One region of the Aminipila butyrica genome, then DNA from elsewhere that is predicted to be linked to it. Evidence: riboswitches for the same ligand, from Rfam matches in the RefSeq annotation. Region 1 holds a riboswitch; each other region holds the start of a gene.

Evidence for each region. A riboswitch is a leader RNA that binds a small molecule or an ion and turns the genes downstream of it on or off. The one in region 1 is predicted to bind cobalamin.
Region 2: it holds a riboswitch for cobalamin, as region 1 does, so the genes downstream of both, Ami103574_RS01525 (class I SAM-dependent methyltransferase) here and Ami103574_RS06490 (enhanced serine sensitivity protein SseB C-terminal domain-containing protein) in region 1, are expected to answer to the same signal.
Region 3: it holds a riboswitch for cobalamin, as region 1 does, so the genes downstream of both, Ami103574_RS01195 (M14 family metallopeptidase) here and Ami103574_RS06490 (enhanced serine sensitivity protein SseB C-terminal domain-containing protein) in region 1, are expected to answer to the same signal.

Annotation. Positions count from the first base shown of each region.
Region 1 covers NZ_CP048649.1:1,348,603-1,354,642, forward strand. Annotated here, with positions in the region: gene gpmI (2,3-bisphosphoglycerate-independent phosphoglycerate mutase) at 1-487, opposite strand, end outside; gene Ami103574_RS06485 (putative polysaccharide biosynthesis protein) at 766-2,364, shown strand; cobalamin riboswitch at 2,575-2,783, shown strand; gene Ami103574_RS06490 (enhanced serine sensitivity protein SseB C-terminal domain-containing protein) at 2,957-3,694, shown strand; gene Ami103574_RS06495 (hypothetical protein) at 3,841-4,704, shown strand; gene Ami103574_RS06500 (S-layer homology domain-containing protein) at 4,849-6,040, shown strand, end outside.
Region 2 covers NZ_CP048649.1:322,737-328,776, reverse strand. Annotated here, with positions in the region: gene Ami103574_RS01535 (ABC transporter ATP-binding protein) at 1-1,395, opposite strand, end outside; gene Ami103574_RS01530 (ABC transporter ATP-binding protein) at 1,392-3,137, opposite strand; gene Ami103574_RS01525 (class I SAM-dependent methyltransferase) at 3,143-3,892, opposite strand; cobalamin riboswitch at 4,028-4,216, opposite strand; gene ilvA (threonine ammonia-lyase) at 4,334-5,539, opposite strand; gene Ami103574_RS01515 (ATP-binding protein) at 5,675-6,040, shown strand, end outside.
Region 3 covers NZ_CP048649.1:256,751-262,790, forward strand. Annotated here, with positions in the region: gene rbr (rubrerythrin) at 1-430, shown strand, start outside; gene Ami103574_RS01180 (hypothetical protein) at 548-844, shown strand; gene Ami103574_RS01185 (LysR family transcriptional regulator) at 890-1,795, shown strand; cobalamin riboswitch at 1,881-2,051, shown strand; gene Ami103574_RS01190 (hypothetical protein) at 2,007-2,240, shown strand; gene Ami103574_RS01195 (M14 family metallopeptidase) at 2,237-3,256, shown strand; gene nikB (nickel ABC transporter permease) at 3,253-4,197, shown strand; gene nikC (nickel transporter permease) at 4,194-5,021, shown strand; gene Ami103574_RS01210 (ABC transporter substrate-binding protein) at 5,048-6,040, shown strand, end outside.

The sequences.
Region 1 (6,040 bases):
GCGCGCAGCGAGGAGGAACATCTCTTCCATCCAGCAGGGCATGAACATAAACTTGTTTCAGTCCTTTCTTTTTGGCTAGATCCAACAGCGCCAACAGATGCTGGATGTGGCTGTGGACACCGCCGTCGGAGACAAGACCCAGCAGATGAAGAGACGTGTTCTTTTCTAGGGCGTGGTTCATGGCAGCATGTAAGACCTGATTTTCAAAAAAACTTCCATCTTCAATGGCCTTCGTGATTTTGGTCAGTTCCTGATAGACGATTCGTCCGGCCCCGATGTTCAAGTGGCCAACTTCCGAATTGCCCATCTGACCGGCAGGAAGCCCTACCTCCAGGCCGCAGGCTTTCAGGGCTGTATGGGGATATGTTTTAAAAATTCGGTCTAAATTAGGCTTGTGAGCCGCCGCAATGGCATTGCCGTAAGTGCTTTCGTTGAGTCCGTAGCCGTCTAAAATCATCAACATGGTTGGTTTTGCAAATGTATTCATTTTTTACCTCATTAATTGTCTTTTTTTATGGAATAAAACCTCTGGTTCCAATGATATTTACGTTTAGTATATCAAAATTCACAAAGAAAACATATACAAAGAGGGAGTTTTTTTGGTATAATAAATTCTATGACTGTAGCAGCTTTGCTGCAAGGTTGGATTTATTGAAACATGCATCGACGTAGCTCGCATGTTATAATGAATTGACAGGTTGAGTTCACAAATAGAATTCAACATCACTATAAAATTACCAGGGATAAAAGAGGAGATTGATATAGATGAGCAAGAAGTCATTTTTAAAGGGCGCAGCAATTTTAGGGGTTGCCGGATTAATGGTACAGGTTATGGGCGCCATTTTCCGGATTCCCTTGGGCAATATCATCGGCGATGATGGCATGGGGTATTACCAGACGGCGTATCCGATTTATGTCTTTTTGCTGGTATTTTCTACTAATGGAGCCCCGGCGGCCATTTCAAAGATGACTTCTGAGCGGATTGCTGTCGGCAGAAATGATGAGGCTCACCGGGTGTTTAAGCTGTCCTTTATCCTGATGTTTTTGCTGGGTATTGTGGCTTCCTCGATTTTCTTCTTTGGTGCAGAAACCATCGTCAACGCTTTGGGCAATCCAGGGGCCTATTATGCTATGGTCTCCATTGCGCCAGCCTTGCTATTTGTTCCGATTATGGCTGTTTTTAGAGGATATTTTCAGGGAATGCAGGAGATGGGGCCGACGGCCACTTCTCAGCTTATAGAACAGGCTGTTCGGGTGGCTATTGGACTAGCTCTGGCTATTATGTTGGTGCCTATGGGGCTGGAGTACGCCGCCGCCGGGGCTACGGTCGGAACCAGTATCGGACCTATCGCCGGGGTGGTGGTCCTGATTGCGATCTATTTATATAAGAAGAAAAGATTGCCTTTGAGAAATGAGACCGGCAGCAGGAAGCAGGAAAGTGCAGGCAGCATCTTGAAGACCCTGACGGTAATTGCCGTGCCTATTACGATTGGGGTATCTATTCTGCCTATCATGAATATTGCGGATGTAATCATCGTTATGCGTCGGTTGCAGTCCGTAGGTTTTAGCGCCAAGGAGGCCAACGCCCTCTATGGCCAGCTGACTGGTATGGCGGGACCGGTAATCAACATTCCGATGGCTTTAGCCCTGTCCATGGCCTTGTCCATGGTTCCGGCTATTGCAGCAGCAGCCAGCACGAAGGACAGAGCGTTCTTGAATATGAATGTACGCCTTGGTTTGCGGACAGCTATGATTATTGGTGTTCCTTGCAGTTTTGGCCTCATGGCCTTGGCTCAGCCTATTATGAAATTGATTTATCCGATGCAGGCAGAAAGTGCTATGAATGCATCTGGCTGTCTCTTCTTTCTGGCCATGGGGATCATGTTTTTGTGCATCGCTCAGACCATGGCTGGCACGTTGCAGGGGCTGGGCAGACCGGGAATCGCGGTTTGGGGATTGGCGGCAGGCTTTGTTGTTAAATGTGTGTCCACTTTTGTTTTGACCGGGTGGCCGGAATTGAACGTAGAAGGTGCCGCCATCGGCAGCACGCTTGGTTATATCACCATCGGCTTGATTAATTTTGCGGCGGTGAAGAAACTCACCGGCATCCAGTTCGATTGGAAGCTGTCGGTGTGGAAGCCGTTGCTGGCAGGGTTGATCATGTTTGCTTTGGTGGTAGGTGCTTACAAGGGCTTGTCTGGCGCAGTTGGCAGCAGCTTGGCTACGGTGGTAGCTATCGGCGTGGGCGCGGCGGTGTACGGAGTTATGCTGCTAAAGATTAAGGCTATTGAAGAGAATGAGATTATCTTGCTGCCGAAGGGCAAAGCGCTGGTAAAGCTACTAAAAAAGTGTCGACTGGTGTAAAAGTCAGCCTTAACAAGGCAGATTTTATGAATATGAAATGAAAGAAACTAAAGCGGAAGAGATGTCATCTTCTGCTTTTATTTTTTAGGGAGATGTTAGAAATATAAGGTTGGGTTTGGCTGAATATGTCGAAAAATGTTCTAGGAAAACACTGGATAAATTTAGAACTTCGTAGTATCATGAAGATGTAAAGAGAAAAAGTGAAAATTTGGTAACCATGTATTTTATGTACTGCGGCAGAAAACTAACTGCAAGCAGGTAAGAGGAACTCCGGTGAAAGTCCGGGACGGTACCGCCGCTGTAAGTGCGGAGTCTGAGCCACAGCTCTGAGAGTGAGCAGTCACTGGGTGAGAACCTGGGAAGGCTGGCGAAAGATGATGATGCATAAGTCAGAAAACAGACATAAGTTTTAAACATACCTCGGTAAGGGTGGAAACTTGCCACGTACCTGCAAAATAGGTTCGTGTGTTTAGTGTCGGTTTAAAGTGCAGTAGAATACAGTTGAAAACGGAACTGTGGTGTTAACACCACGGTTTTTTTTATTGCATTGAACACTTTTATGGGGTGGTTGTTCTCAAGAAAGGAGCGGGGCATGGAAGAGAGACGCAATCAGCTAATAGATTTATATAAGCAGCTTATGCAGGAGAAGACCCGAGCTTGTGAGGATCAGTTTTTTAAAAAGCTGGTAGAAACAGAGCTGTGGGTACCTGGGACGCCTGAAGAGATTGATAAAAATAAAAAGGGCTTTGCCTTGCTGTTGACTGGCGAAGGCAGAAAATTTGTCCCAGCCTTTTTAGACAGAGAAGCAAATATTGGTCGTTTTCAGCGGGAGGATCTGGTTCCTATGACCTACGACAAGCTGAAATACTTAATTATCGATTCCACGGAGAAGATCAGCGGTGTGGTGCTCAATCCCTTTGCGGAAAATATCCTGCTGGACAGGGTTGTCATGGAACTGGTGGATGCCCGTACCATGGGAATGACCTTAAAGCGGGAAGAGTTTAAGGGAAAGGTCATGCTGCGAACGCCAGAGGCTCTGCCCACAGGCTTGAAACCAGCCTTGGAGCACTTCTTTTCCGAACACCTGCAGGTGGAAGCGGCCTGGTTGATAAAAGCCCAGAGAGAGGGCGAGGACGAAGACTATTGGCTGTTGCTGATTGACTTTCACGGCGAAAAAGTTCAACTGTTCCCTCAAGTGGCAGAAATCGTTAAGCCCTACATGGCGCCCGGTCAGCGGTTCGAGCTGGTACAGAAAAGCCCTGGTTTCTCGGCAGAGGATATGAAGCAGGCTCAGATTTATGAGCTAACTCAGAGCCAGAGGCTGTCGTAAAGAAGACAGCTTGATGAAATTGTTTCAGACACTGCGGTGTTTGGATATAAACTTAAAAGGGAAGGGGGGACAGAACGTTTTCTAGTAAGTTCATTTGATGAGACTAAAACACAAAAAGCACTTTGTAGAAAAATGGAGGTAGAAAAATGAAAAAAATGTTAAATTCTAAAATTATGGCTTTTGCGCTGTCGGCAGCGTTAGTTATGGGCATGTCCGCTACAGCTTTTGCATCAGACAGTGACCCCAACATGACTGACTATACGGGTCAATTGACGTATGTGGTGGATGCAGCTGATGTTACCGCTGGCGGTGCAGCAGTAGAACTGATGGCAGGCCCGGCAAATTCTTATTGGGCTTATACTGGATTCAGCACAGAGGCAGCAGCTGCTGCTGTGGAGTGGGATGTAGTGTCTGGAAGTACTGCAGGAATCGACATAGATAGTACGATGGCTTTAGAAGTAGACACCAATGAGTATGTCAGCTATGCTTACGTTACCATTGACTCTAATGTTACTTCTGGTGTAGCCAGTATTGTGGCTACCAATCCAGCCAACAATGCTTTTGTAAATTTCACCGTGCTGGTAAATCCAACTACATTGGTGTCGGCTGAGGCAGAAGATGTTAATTTTGAAGTGTATGCACCGGCAGCAACTACACCTACTGCATCAGGCACAATAGATGTTGCAGCAAATGGCTACTACTCCAACCGAAATTTTGTAACGGCTCTGGATGGCACTCCAGCCATGCTTTCTAACAGCATCATCCAAAATTACAGCATTCAATATAATGCAGTGGATTCCATGACCTTGGGAACAAATAAATATGGTCAGTATACAGTGGACAACGGTGATGGAACTTACACGTACTATGGCTGGCAGTATCGGGTTTACAGAGGTGGTAATGTAGTAGGTATCTCTGAAGTGTTAGGGGCCGACGATTTTGCCCTGCAGAGCGGCGACACGGTAGTTTGGAAATTTGGTTCATATGATGATGCCGGGCTTTTTAACTGATAATAGCAGGAAAAGGTGTCTAAGCGTACAATCGGATAAATAAGACAACATGCTAAATTAGCAGCAGGTCGGAAAAGGCTTTTTTCTGGCCTGCTGCTATATGTGTTAATAGTTGCATGAACACAGGAGAAAACGGTGAAGATAATGAAAAAACGAATAAAACACGTGCTGCTGACAGCGCTGATGGTTTCTGTAATTTTTACAGGCCAGCCTTTCTTTTCTTATGGAGAGACGGAAAGTACCTTGGAACAAAGTAATGTAGAGACAGCGCAGGCTGCTGAGGTATCCTCTGAGACACCTGACATATCCAACCCCGAGGCGCCTACTGAGTGGATAGAAAATAAGGAACCCGATGGAACTTTACTGCCACTTGAAAGCCCCAAGGATTCAGTAAGCACAACAGGAGCGGCAATTTCCAACAGTGCTTTGAGCCTGGAGGAGGCAGACTTGGAAATTCTGGACGAGCCAGTAACTGTAGCGGTAAAGTTTTATTGGAGCAAAGTGCAATTAAACTATGTAGAATTCTGTAATGAGGCGGGGGAAGTGAGTGGAAGTTTAACCCCAGACCTTTTAAAGGTACCTATGGGCAATTTCTCATTAAATTTAAAGCCGGGTATATACGCATATAAGGCTTATGGAAGCACAGAAAAAGATACCTTACTGGGATCCGGGTCCTTTGAGGTGATGGAGGCTGGCGGACAGAATATTTATTTGTCAAGAATTGCTGTAAAAATATCAAAGCCGGCGACAGATCCAACTATTGAGGATTACCTCAGTGGAGGAGACGTCATGGCTCAGGTGAAGCTGGGGAATGACAACTATGCCCTGCTGGAGGAAGGGGACGTAACAGACAATGGAAACACGGAGACTCATTCTTTTGTCGCTGCTGCAAATATAAACAGCGCAGAGGTTACTTGTGAGGTCACCCCTAAGGATATGCGTTTTGATGATGTCAGCGGCGCTGGTGCTGCTAAGTATTCTGCGTTGACTACCATTACAGCTACCCTGATGCCTTGTACGAAATCCATCAGCTTTCAGGTAACAAAGGGTCAGCCCTTTGGGCTGTATGCCAAGGGAAATGCTCATTATAAACAATTTAAAGAGTATACGCCTGCAAATGTAGATACGACCAGCAACAGCAATTATGACATTTATACATATGAGAAAATACGTACGGGCAGCATACACTATACGGCAGGAGGCGCTGGCAGCGGTTATTTAAAGTCCAGTGGACTTCTAGAGACCGGAAATTGGGGCAACGATAAAACGCCTATGTGGACCGTGGACTTGAAAAAGCTGAACAACGAGGACCGTAGGGATAATGGCTTTTATGAAG
Region 2 (6,040 bases), 1.0 Mb from region 1:
CTCTACAATAAATTCATGCGCCATCGCCGTTTTGGCTGCTTTTTCTACCTCTTCATCGGTGGCGTCAACTCTTCCCAGCCGGATGTTTTCCTTTATAGAAACATTAAACAGATACACATCCTGCAACACAACCGAAATCAATTCTCTCAGATTGTCCATGGTCATTTGCCGTATATCCCGTTGGCCAATTCGAATGGCACCGCTCTCTGGATCCCAATACCGGAGCAACAGGCTGACACAGGTAGATTTGCCAGAGCCGGAATGACCCACTAGGGCCACCCTTTGTCCCGGCTTTACGGTAAAGGAAATGTCCTTCACCGCAGGCTCTAACTCTTCTCTGTAGCGAAAAGAAACCTGTTCAAAAGTAACGCTTGATTCCAATTTGCTGGTATCCACAGGCGTTCCCTTGTCTTCAACCAGCGGTTTTGCATCGATTACCTGAAAAACTCTGCTGGCAGCAGCAAAGATTAAGCCGAAATTGCGGGCAGTATTGCAGAGTTCCAAAACTGGATTAAAGGCCAGACCAGCTACCATCATGACTACCGGATAATAAGTAAATGCCAGCTGCCCTTTAAAAACCAGAACTGCTGTCACACCCAACATACATAAAGAGCTCAGGCCAACCGTCAATTGCAGCAGAGCCCCCTCCGTGCCTAATCTTCTGCCATAATGATATTGGCTGACATACATCTTTTCCATGTACCTGCGGTTTTTATCTTGATAGGCTTCCACATTATTGAGCATGAGGATTTCTTTCATGCCCTGCAAGCCTTCAACGGTTACAGAATTGGCATCTCCCAATTCCTTGCGGACATTAGCCCCTTGCTCATCCGCTTTTTTCTTCATGAGGAAGGGAATGATAACAAGTACAGCCAAAAAGGCTAACATAATAATCGGCAAAATCGGGTGAAGCCACCCTAAAAAGATAAGCAAGGTTACAGAAACTGAACCTGCAACAAAAACACTGCCAAAAGAATGGGCGAAAAACCATTCCAGCAGTTCCACATCACTCATTAAAGTAGAAGCGAGCTGGCCGGAACGCCTGTTGAGAAGAATAGCCGGTGAAACCCGCTCGACTGCCTCCAACAATAAAATGCGCAAATCTGCCAGCACTTTAAATGCCACATCATGAGCAAACCACATTTCTGCAAAATATGAAATTACCCGCAGCAGAATAAGGACTCCCAGCGAGAGAAACAATGGTTTCCAGCTTTGCATTAAATGTTGTTCTAAGGCCAGACTCACCATGTATGCACAAAGTGCCGATACCGCAATCGTAAACAGGTGATTAAAAATGCCGCATACTACCGCACAAACCATACCCACATAATGCTGGCGCAAATTGCCCATCAGCTGCAACAGAGACTTAAAACGATAATGTTCTTTTTTATTCAAATCTCATACCTCGCTTTCTCCTGCGCCTGAACCAGCTGCTTATACACACCATTCTTTTTTTTGATTAATTCTTCATGGGTCCCCGCCTCCCACAGCCTGCCTTTATTTAAAACATAAATAAGGTCAGCCGTCTGTATCGTAGATAGACGATGAGCAATGATTAAGGTTGTCCGGTTCTTCATCAGACGTTCTAGTGCTTCTTGGATCTGGCTTTCTCCCGAAATGTCTACACTGGAGGTCGCCTCATCTAAAATTAAAATCGGTGCCCCCTTTAAGATGGTTCGTGCAATAGAAAGCCGTTGTCTCTGCCCTCCGGATAAAGTAGCGCCCCGCTCTCCTACCATAGTCTGGTACCCTTGAGGAAGAGCCATAATAAACTCGTGGGCATTGGCCCCTTTTGCTGCTTCTATGCATTCTTCCAAGGTGGCATTCGGCTTTGCCATCATCAAATTTTCCTGCACCGTGCCGTAAAACAGATAGGTATCCTGAAAAACCACGGCAATTTGGTTGCGAAGATAGTCTAATGTATACGCAGAAAGCTCATGACCACCAATACGAATTTGCCCCGCCTGGGGATCATAAAACCGCAGAAGCAGATTAACTAATGTAGACTTTCCCGAACCAGACTTTCCCACCACCGCCACTTTCTGTCCACCTTCAATTTTTATGGTCACGGTATCCAGCGCTTTCTTAGCTTCCTGACGATAACGGAAAGACACCTCTGTCAGCTCAATTTCTGGTGGGTTCTTCATCGTATGGTTTGCTTTCGCCTCTTCTAAAATATTCAACGTTACAGGGGTATCCAACACTTCATAAAACTCCTCTGCGACCGAAAATCCCAGGTAACTGCCATGCCAATATACATTCAGTTCATACAGCGGTTTCATACTCTCTCCCGCCAAGAATAGAATGGCCAGCAGCCCTGCCGGGGAAATCAGACCCTGGCTGGCATGCCAAGCGGCAATTCCTACGGCCAAAGAAGTCCCGACGGCACAAAGAAAAATAATGATAGCTGAGTCCAGTAAAGACATGCCAGTGTTGTCAATAGAGGTTTTGGCAAAACTTTTGGCATCCTTTTCTAAAGCCTTTTCGGTTCGTTTGCTGGCCTGAAAAGCCTTTAAGGTACTCATGCCCTGCATGGTATCAATATATTGTGCATTTAAGTGGGCATAGGACTGCCAGTATTCAATCATTAGTTTTGAAATCGCTGGCATAAACAAGTGGGGAATGATTACAGCCAGTATAGCTGCTAAAAAAATCAATATACTTACAACCGAATCAACCGTAAAAATGTAAAGGATAGCAGCACTTACCGAAATCATCACCACAAATACTTGCGGAATGTACTGGACAAGAAAAACTTCAAAGGATTCCACTCCATCGGTAACAAGGGACTGAAGATTGCCGCTTCGCCGTCCATCTTGATACGCTGGGCCAAGGCAAAGCAGCTTTTCAATCAACGTCTGGCGAATATTCCCCTTTACTTTGGCCCCCATTTTTTTTACAAACCCCTCTTGGTACCGCATCAAAAACGCTTTAGCCATTATAGCCAGCAGTGCCCCGACAATATAGGGAATAATCTCAAGATAGCTTTTCCTTTCAAAGATAGCCGTGATTGCACCAGCAATCATAAAGGCTTGTAAAAAACCGGTGGCCACAATGGATAAGCCAATCCATACCTTTATCAGTGCTTCTTTCGGTGTCGTTTTAAGAAAAGATGCCAGGCGCAAATACATTCCCATAACTTTTATTTTTCACCTCCAACGAGAAAGGCCGGTGTCAGCGAGTTCAATTCCATCTCCATTTCATCGCAGGTTCTCTGATTAATCGTGGAATCTGCAAATACTTTTGAAAATCCCATGGCTAACATCTTATCCAAATCCCATTGAGGCCGGAGTTTGTCGCTCATAAATAGTTTTTTGCTGATTTCATCCCCTTCCTTCTGGTCTTTGTGCTCATGGAATTTACGCCCATACTTTTGTTTGATTTCTTGCTCTCTGATTTGATAAGCTTTCTTTTTTTCTTCATCAAACAAATGCAGATACCAGCAGGCATCAAACACTAAAAGCCTTCCACCGGGCCGCAGCACCCGCATCCACTCCTCATATGCACGAGAAGGGTCATCCAGAGTCCACGTCAAGTTCCGGCAAATAATCAGATCAAAGGAGCAATCTTCAAACGTTAGATGATGACAATCCATGGAAAGAAGCTCTGCCTCTTTGCCTTCAGCTTGCAAATTCTTTTTAGCAAAATGAATCATGTTTTCTGTCAAATCAATCCCCGTCACTTTATGGTCTTCATCCGCCAGAATAGTAGGAAAAAAGCCTGGGCCTGTACCGATATCCAAAATATCTAACTTTTCCTTTGTCGGAGCGTATTCCAGTACTAATTCCCGCCATGCTTTGCGGTGAAAATCTTTTAGTTCCCTTTCAATTCCTTCGTTGTACCCTTCGGCTTCGCCTTCCCAATAATTTTTGATTCTCTCATTGAATTGCATATTTTTTTCCTCCCTTTTCAATATGACAAAAACAAAAAACGGGCATCAACCAAAAATACGGTTGATGCCCGTTTTGCAACAAAATTTATATGACAGCCTATCCTGTCTCACATCTTCGTAAAAATCCGACGAAATCTGATGTATTCAGTCTGAGCAGGTCTTCCGGCTTACGTATCTCTGCTGCTCTAAACCTTCCCGGAAAATCCAGTGGTAAATATAAAGCAGCTCCACGCTTACGGCGGCGGCTCCGCGGGGGATTTTCACCCTCTTCCCTATTCTCTCGCATACATACTTTATGCGAGCACTCATCTGTGGTAAAATATTCTATTGTAATTTTGTCTTCAGAATATCACAGCTCTCTGGCGGTGTCAATATCTTTTTAATTTCAACATTTTCCGACGGTGCTACCAAACGAAACCATACTTCTGCATTCTATTTGGTTTACAACTTCTCGCCCACAAGCTGCATGCCAGCCTTCACTAACTCCTGTTTAATCTGACTTGCCTGCTGCCTGTCTCTGGTTTCTATGACTACCCTCAGGAAGCAGCTGATAATTGCCATATTGGGGTCACTCCTGTCATGATATACCGCCACAACGTTTCCTCCACACTGACTTATAATCTCACTGACGCTGAGAAGTTGTCCCGGGCGGTCTGCCAGCTCTATGGTGATGGTGGTTCTTCGGCCGCTCATGATTAAACCTCTTGTAACCACTCTATTTAAAAAGCTTACATCGATATTTCCCCCGCTCACCAGGCATACAACCTTTTTTCCATGTAAGTCAAATTTATTAAACATGGCCGCAGCTACCGAAACCGCTCCTGCGCCTTCAGAAATAAGTTTTTGCTTTTCCATCAAAGCCAAAATAGCCGCTGCAATCTCATCCTCCGAAACCACAGCCATGTCATCGACATATTTGGAAATCATCTCATAGGTGATATCTCCCGGGTGCTTGACTGCGATACCATCTGCAAAGGTATTGACAGAATCCAGCGTAATCATGCTGCCTTCTTTCACAGACCGATACATGCTTGGCGCACCAGCCGCCTGCACGCCATAGACCTTGCAAGAAGGATTGAGGCTTTTAATGGCAAAGGCGACCCCGCTGATCAGCCCTCCGCCGCCTACGGGAACGATAACAGCATCGGCGTCGGCAAGCTGATCTAAAATTTCCAGGCCAATGGTGCCTTGTCCAGCGATTACATCATCGTCATCAAAGGGATGAATCATGGTCCGCCCCTCTTCCTGCTGAATCTCTAAAGCCCGGGCATAGGCATCGTCATACGTATCCTTAACCAGACAAACCTCTGCACCATACCTTCTGGTAGCCTCTACTTTACTCAAAGGGGCTCCGTCCGGCATACAAATCATACACGGAATATTGTTTTTCTGAGAGGCCAGGGCTACGCCCTGGGCGTGATTGCCCGCACTACAGGCGATGATGCCTCGCTTTTTATCTTCTTCACTGAGCTGACTAATCTTGTAATAGGCTCCTCTGAGCTTAAAACTTCCCGTAACTTGCAAGTTCTCCGTCTTCAAATAGATGGTGTTGTCCTCACTGAGCCCTTGGGCTAAAATCAAATCCGTCTTCCTGGCGGTCTCCCGCAGAACATAAGCGGCATGATATATTTTATCTAACGTAAGCATAGGCTTTTCCCTCCCGGATTTTTTACCGATACGTCTTAAAATTATCTAATATCTGTGATATACTTAATAGTTAATAATATCATTTTTTCACCAGTTTATCAATATCACATACCTATAGACAGAAGGAGTATTTTTATGAATAAACTGCACGATTTATCCACCGAATTGAATACTATGGCTATATTTCACAGTCTTCTGGAGGATGAGCTGATTCAAAACTTTCAACAGCTAGCCACCTCCACCTATTCCTTAGAATCCAAAGATTGTATTATAGGCATTTACGGCAGCTTTGTCGCAACGCTGTTTAAAAAGACCGAGTCCTTATCTCACTACATCGCAGAATTGGTCTTTAGCCACGAGAATTTTTACATTATCGGCAAAGGGGCAGGCAAAACCTTTCATCCGGTGGTGGAAGCCAGCCTGAAAAATGAGCTGGATGTTCTAAACCGACTGGCGGCTTTGACACCTGAGGATGCACGTGACATCATTAACTATAAGGGA
Region 3 (6,040 bases), 1.1 Mb from region 1:
GGAAGGGTATGAGCAGATCGCCGCGATTTTCACTCAGACAGCCGACAATGAGAAAGAGCACGCAAAGCTTTGGTTTAAGGCTTTAGGCGCATTAAATGATACAAAGCAGAACCTGCTGTCCGCAGCAGAAGGGGAAAATTACGAGTGGACAGAAATGTACCAAGCTTTTGCCAAGGATGCAGATGAGGAAGGCTTTACCGCCCTGGCTGCACAGTTCAGAGCCGTAGCAGAAGTGGAGAAGCATCATGAAGAGCGGTATAGAGCACTATTGAGCAACGTAGAAAACAACGCAGTCTTTGAAAAGGCTGAAGAAAAGGTTTGGGAATGCCGGAACTGCGGGCATCTGCATGTAGGCAAGGAAGCTCCTGGTGTCTGTCCGGTTTGTAACCATCCACAGAGCTACTTTGAAGTGCGGAAGATTAACTACTAATTTTTAATACAAATGGCACTGGAGGATTACTCGTCTGGTGCCATTTTTCTGTTTCCGATAGCTAAGTGCTCGGTTCCAGACCAATTGTGCTATTTTAATTTTGAGGGGGATAATGGGGTGCTGAAAAAATATATAAATTTGAAAACAATTAGATTTATAATTTTTGTAACTTTTTTAATTATGCTGATAGGCGTACTAGGGTACAATGCTTGGATTTCCAATCAATTAATTGGTAATCATCATATTACGGCAGAAGAAATGCATGACCTTGAGTTCTGGAGGCACACCGCTAAACTTTTCCAGAACGCAGCACTTATATTTTTGGCCTTATATTATTTAGGTCTCAGGAAAGGGAAAGAAGGGTGGCTGACATCGATGCTGGATGGTACGAAGCAAGAAGGAATGATTAAATAAGAATTTTGCTGCCAGGGCCAAAGCCACTGGTGGAAGGAGCCAACCATGGAACTAAAACAATTGGAATACCTAGTTACTGCCGCAGAAGCGGGCAGCTTCAGCAGTGCTTCGGAGATTTTATACACGACCCCTTCCAATGTGAGTAAGGTCGTAAAAAAGCTGGAAAAAAGATTACAAATGACCCTCTTTACTAGGCGGGGGACAGGTGTGTGTCTAACTGCGGAGGGCGAGAAAGTCTATCGACACGCCTTAGAGATTATCAAGCGCATGGATCATATTGAAAGTGTCAACCGAGAGAAACGGTCACAATTTTTGTCGGTGTCCATGAATCCCAGCAACTATCTGTCTACCAGCTTTGCAGAGTTTTGTCAGCGGCAGGACCATAATATTATTTCCTTTCGGCTGCTGGAGGGCAGTGTGAACCAGGTTATCGGGGACGTGGAAAAAGACTTGTCAGAAATCGGGTTTATTTATGTGGCCGAAAAGCAAAAAATTGTCTTTGAGCATATCCTGAGGAGAAAGAAGCTGGAGTTTGTTCAGTTGCGGGAGGCAGAACTGTCCCTCGAGGTAGGAAAACAAAATCCCTTAGCGAAGGAAGAAATCATTACAGCCCAGCAGATTCAGGGGCTGCAATTTGTCAAACAGTATGAGGACTCTTATTCTAAGTTTCATCATCTGCAAAACACCATTCAGAATTTAGGTATTGTGAAGAATTTAGAACACGCGGTGACTACCAATAGTGATTATGCGTTGATTCGGCTGTTGGAAAACACGGACCGGGCTTATTTGACTTATCGGCTGAACGAGTCCTTGGAAGAAGCCTTTTCCATCAAGAGCATTCCAGTGACCTGTGCAGACGGCAAGATTTATCTGGGCTATGTAAAAAGAGAAAAAGAAGGCTTATCCTCTTTGGCAAAAGATTTTTTAGAACAGGTTTTTGTTGAAATGTGACGAAATGGAACGGAAAGGTGTGCCAAAGTGGATATGACACCTTATAGCAACTATGATAGAATAAACCATATAATTGAACAATAGAATAAAAAGCAAAGATGCAAGTTCCGCGAAGGAATAATAGAGAAATTGGTGAGAATCCAATACGAACCCGTCACTGTAATAGGGAGCTTTTTACAAGGGCCACTGGGAAACTGGGAAGGCGTAAAAGGTGATGAACTTAAGTCAGGAGAACTGCTTGTATGTAGTTGTGCAATTTTTTACGGCTGTTGAAAAGTGCTCAGAAGAGAGAAACATCCATTATATTATATTGGAATTTTTTGGCGACCGTATGATGCGGTCGCCTTTTTTCGTGGGCTGGCAGCAAGAAAAAGTTCGGTTAAAGCCCCATAGGGACTACGGCATGAGGTCTTTAAGACGGGAGAAAGATGAGGATGGATCATGAAACGAATAAGACTGAAAGATGAACTAAAAAATAAAAACACTAAAATCCAAGGTCTGTTGACTGTAGGCAGAGAAGACGTGTTGCTGCCAGTTACAGTAATCTGCGGAAAGGAAGAAGGTAAAACCGTTTTGGTGACCGGAGGTATTCACAATGCGGAATATGTAGGTATCCAAGCGGCCATTACCCTAGCAGAGGCCCTGGTGCCCGCGGAGATAACGGGCAGGATCGTCATTCTGCCGCTGGTGAATACCACAGGCTTTGAGCACCGAACCATGAGTTTGGTCTACGAGGATGGAAAAAACCTCAACCGAGAATTTCCAGGGAACCCTGATGGGACCTTGGCGCAGCAAATCTGTTACTTTATAGAAAAAGAAGTCTTTTCTGAGATTGATTATTACATAGACCTGCATTGTGGTGATGGGTTCGAAGCCCTAGCACCTTATGTGTATTGCCAGGGGAAGGCCAGTGAAGAAGTGTGCCGCATGTCGGAACAGATGGCCCGCCAGGTGCAAGTGCCTTATATCGTTCAGTCCCAGAGTGGCACGGGAGGCGCTTATAATTACGCTGGTGCCTTGGGCATCCCAGGTATCTTGCTGGAGCGGGGAAACATGGCTTGCTGGTCTCCGGAAGAGGTCGAAGCAGATGTGCAGGATGTGAAGCGGATTCTTCGGCTGCTGGAGGTTTTGCCAGAGGCGCAGGAAGCTTCGGAAACAGTGAAAAAGAATACTTCTCCAAAAGTGCTTATTACAGAGGCTATCTATCAGGGAGCAGAAAAGGCTGGTTGCTGGTATCCTCGGTTTAAGCCAGGACAAACAGCAGAAAAAGGTGAAATCCTGGGAGAAATTCGAGACTATTTTGGACAGGTACTGGAAGTCCATCGGGCAAGTGAGACCTGCGTTATTTTGTATCAGATTGGCAGCTTAACCGTTCAGAAGCAAGAGACGGTCATTGCCTACGGGAAAATCTGCGAGGAGCAGCTGGAACTGTTGACTAAGGCCCAGGAGGAAGATAGGTGAGCGGGAAACAGCTGAGGAACCGACTGGTAGAAATGCTCATCGTTCTAGCAGGCATCAGCTTTATCTCCTTCGGTCTTACTTATCTGGCTCCCGGAGATCCGGTGCGAAGCATGTTTGCAGCTACTGGCAGTATGCCTAGCTTGGAGGTCCTGGAAAAAACAAGAGAAGCGATGGGGTTGAATCAGCCGTTTTTAGTCCAATATTGGAATTGGCTAAGAGGCTGTCTCAGCGGAGATTTCGGCACATCTTATTCCATGAACAGGCCGGTGGCTGAGCTTCTGCTGAACCGGTTAGGGCCGACATTGCAGCTGGCTTTTGTTTCTCTGGCTATGATGGTGGCTGTAGCGGTACCTTTCGGCATGCTGGCGGCAGTGAAGCAGAATAAAATTACAGACTATCTAATCCGAAGCTGTACTTTTTTTGGCATCTCCATACCAAACTTCTGGGTTGGGCTGGTGCTGCTATATGTAGTAGCGGTAAAACTGAGATTGCTGTCGGTGGTATCTGCCGGGGGCGGTGCTGAGCGATTAATTCTGCCAGCAGTGACGTTGGCTTTCGCTATGGCGGCTAAGTATACCAGACAGGTGAGAGCCGCGGTGCTGGAAGAATTGAATCAGGATTACGTCATCGGCGCTCGAGCCAGAGGGCTGAAGGAGCATACGGTCTTATGGAAGCATGTGTTTCCCAATGCCCTGCTGCCGCTGGTTACTTTGTTGGGGCTGTCTCTGGGTTCCTTACTGGGCGGAACGGCAGTGGTGGAAGTGATTTTTTCTTATCAGGGACTGGGAAACTTAGCGGTTTCTGCTATCAAGGCTTATGACTACCCCTTGATTCAGGCCTACGTTTTATGGACGGCCTTGATATACATGGTGATTAACATATTAGTAGATATTTCTTATTCGTATTTGGACCCCAGGATTCGCAAGAGGAGCAGCATATGAGGAGAGCAGCGGTATTTATAAAAGAGCATAAGCAATTTTCCTTTCTGGCCTTCTTGGCATTGCTGCTCATCCTCATGGCGATACTTGCCCAGTACATAGCGCCTTTTAGTCCTTATGAATCCAATCTGACCAATGCTTTTAAGCCGCCCAACGAGGTAAATTGGCTGGGAACGGACAAGCTGGGTCGAGATATGTTGTCCCGTATCATCTACGGGCTAAGGGTCTCTTTGACGGCCTCTCTGGTGCTGGTGGTGGTCGTATTTGTTATCGGAACCATATTAGGTACGGTGGCGGGTTTTTACGGAGGAATTTTGGATGGAATCATTATGCGGATTTCCGATATGATGATTTCTTTTCCGGGTATGGTTTTGGCTATTGCGGTGGCAGGAATAGCCGGGGCCAGCGTCACCAACGCTATGGTCGCCTTAGCAGCAGTCAGCTGGACCAAGTATGCCAGGCTGGCTCGAAGTTTAGCTTTAAAGATTCGCCACAAGGACTATATTTATGCAGCTCAGCTGATGGGCACCAGAAATCTGGATATTTTGCGGCAGCACCTGATTCCAAATGCATTGCCAACGCTGATTGTCACCGGGGCGGCAGATATGGGAACGATGATTTTAGAACTGGCGGGACTATCCTTTCTGGGGTTTGGAGCACAGCCTCCTTTGGCAGAATGGGGTCTTATGCTCAACGAAGGACGGGCGTACATGTTTGATTGTCCGTGGCTGATGATTTTTCCCGGCATAGCGATTTGTGCTGTAGTGGTCGTGTTTAATTTATTGGGAGACTGTCTGCGGGATATCTTAGACCCAAGGCAGCTATAACGTTTTAATAAAATAGGAGGATTTAGATGAATTTTAGAAAGAAAATTGCGGCTTGTCTATTGGTAGTACTGGTAGCAGGGGCGCTGTTGAGCGGATGTGGAGCGGGAAGCTCTACAGGAGATGAAAAGGTCCTGAATTTTGGCTGTACCAACTTTTCCGATTCCTTAGACCCATCCACCATGACCAACGCGGCGTGGTGTGTATCCAGATACAGCATTGGTGAAGGTCTATACCGCTTTGACGAAGAAATGAATGCGCAACCGTACTTAGCAGAGAAGTATACCGTAGATGATAGTAATCGAGTTTGGACTTTTAAAATAAAAGATGGAATTAAGTTCTCGAATGGTAAGGATGTAACCGCTACTGCTGTGGCAGACTCTATTCAATACATGTATGATCAGGAAAAGAGCGGAAAGGGAAACTCTACGCCATCTGTATACATGCAGATTGAGTCTATGACGGCAGATGATGATTCCAATGAAGTAAAAATTGTTACCGCTAAACCTTATGCCGATTTGTGTGCCGTGTTGGCTCACCCATACTTTTCTATCTTGGATGTAAAAGCCGGCACGGATTTGTCCAATGAACCAATTGGTACGGGTCCTTACGCCATTGAGAAGTATGATGCTGGCGTATCCATTGCCATGACAGCTAACCCTTACTATTGGAATGGAACCGTTCCTTACGATAAGGTAAATGTAATCTTTATCGATGACAGCTCCACCAAGGCCATGGCTCTCCAGAGCGGTGACGTGGATGTAGTAGAGAATATTGTTACTTCCAGTGACTTGGATAAGCTAAGAAAATCTAAGGATTTTAATGTTTCGGAAACCATTGGTATGCGAATTGGTTTTTCCTATATGAATCAGAAGGGTGTTTTAGCAGATGACAGCCTGCGGAAAGCTGTGCTTCTAGCCTTGGATGATGAGACCATGTGCGATGTAACCGTAGGCGGCATGTACACCGCTGGTGCTTCCGTGCTGCCTTCTACATTAGATTACGGATACGATCAGTTGACC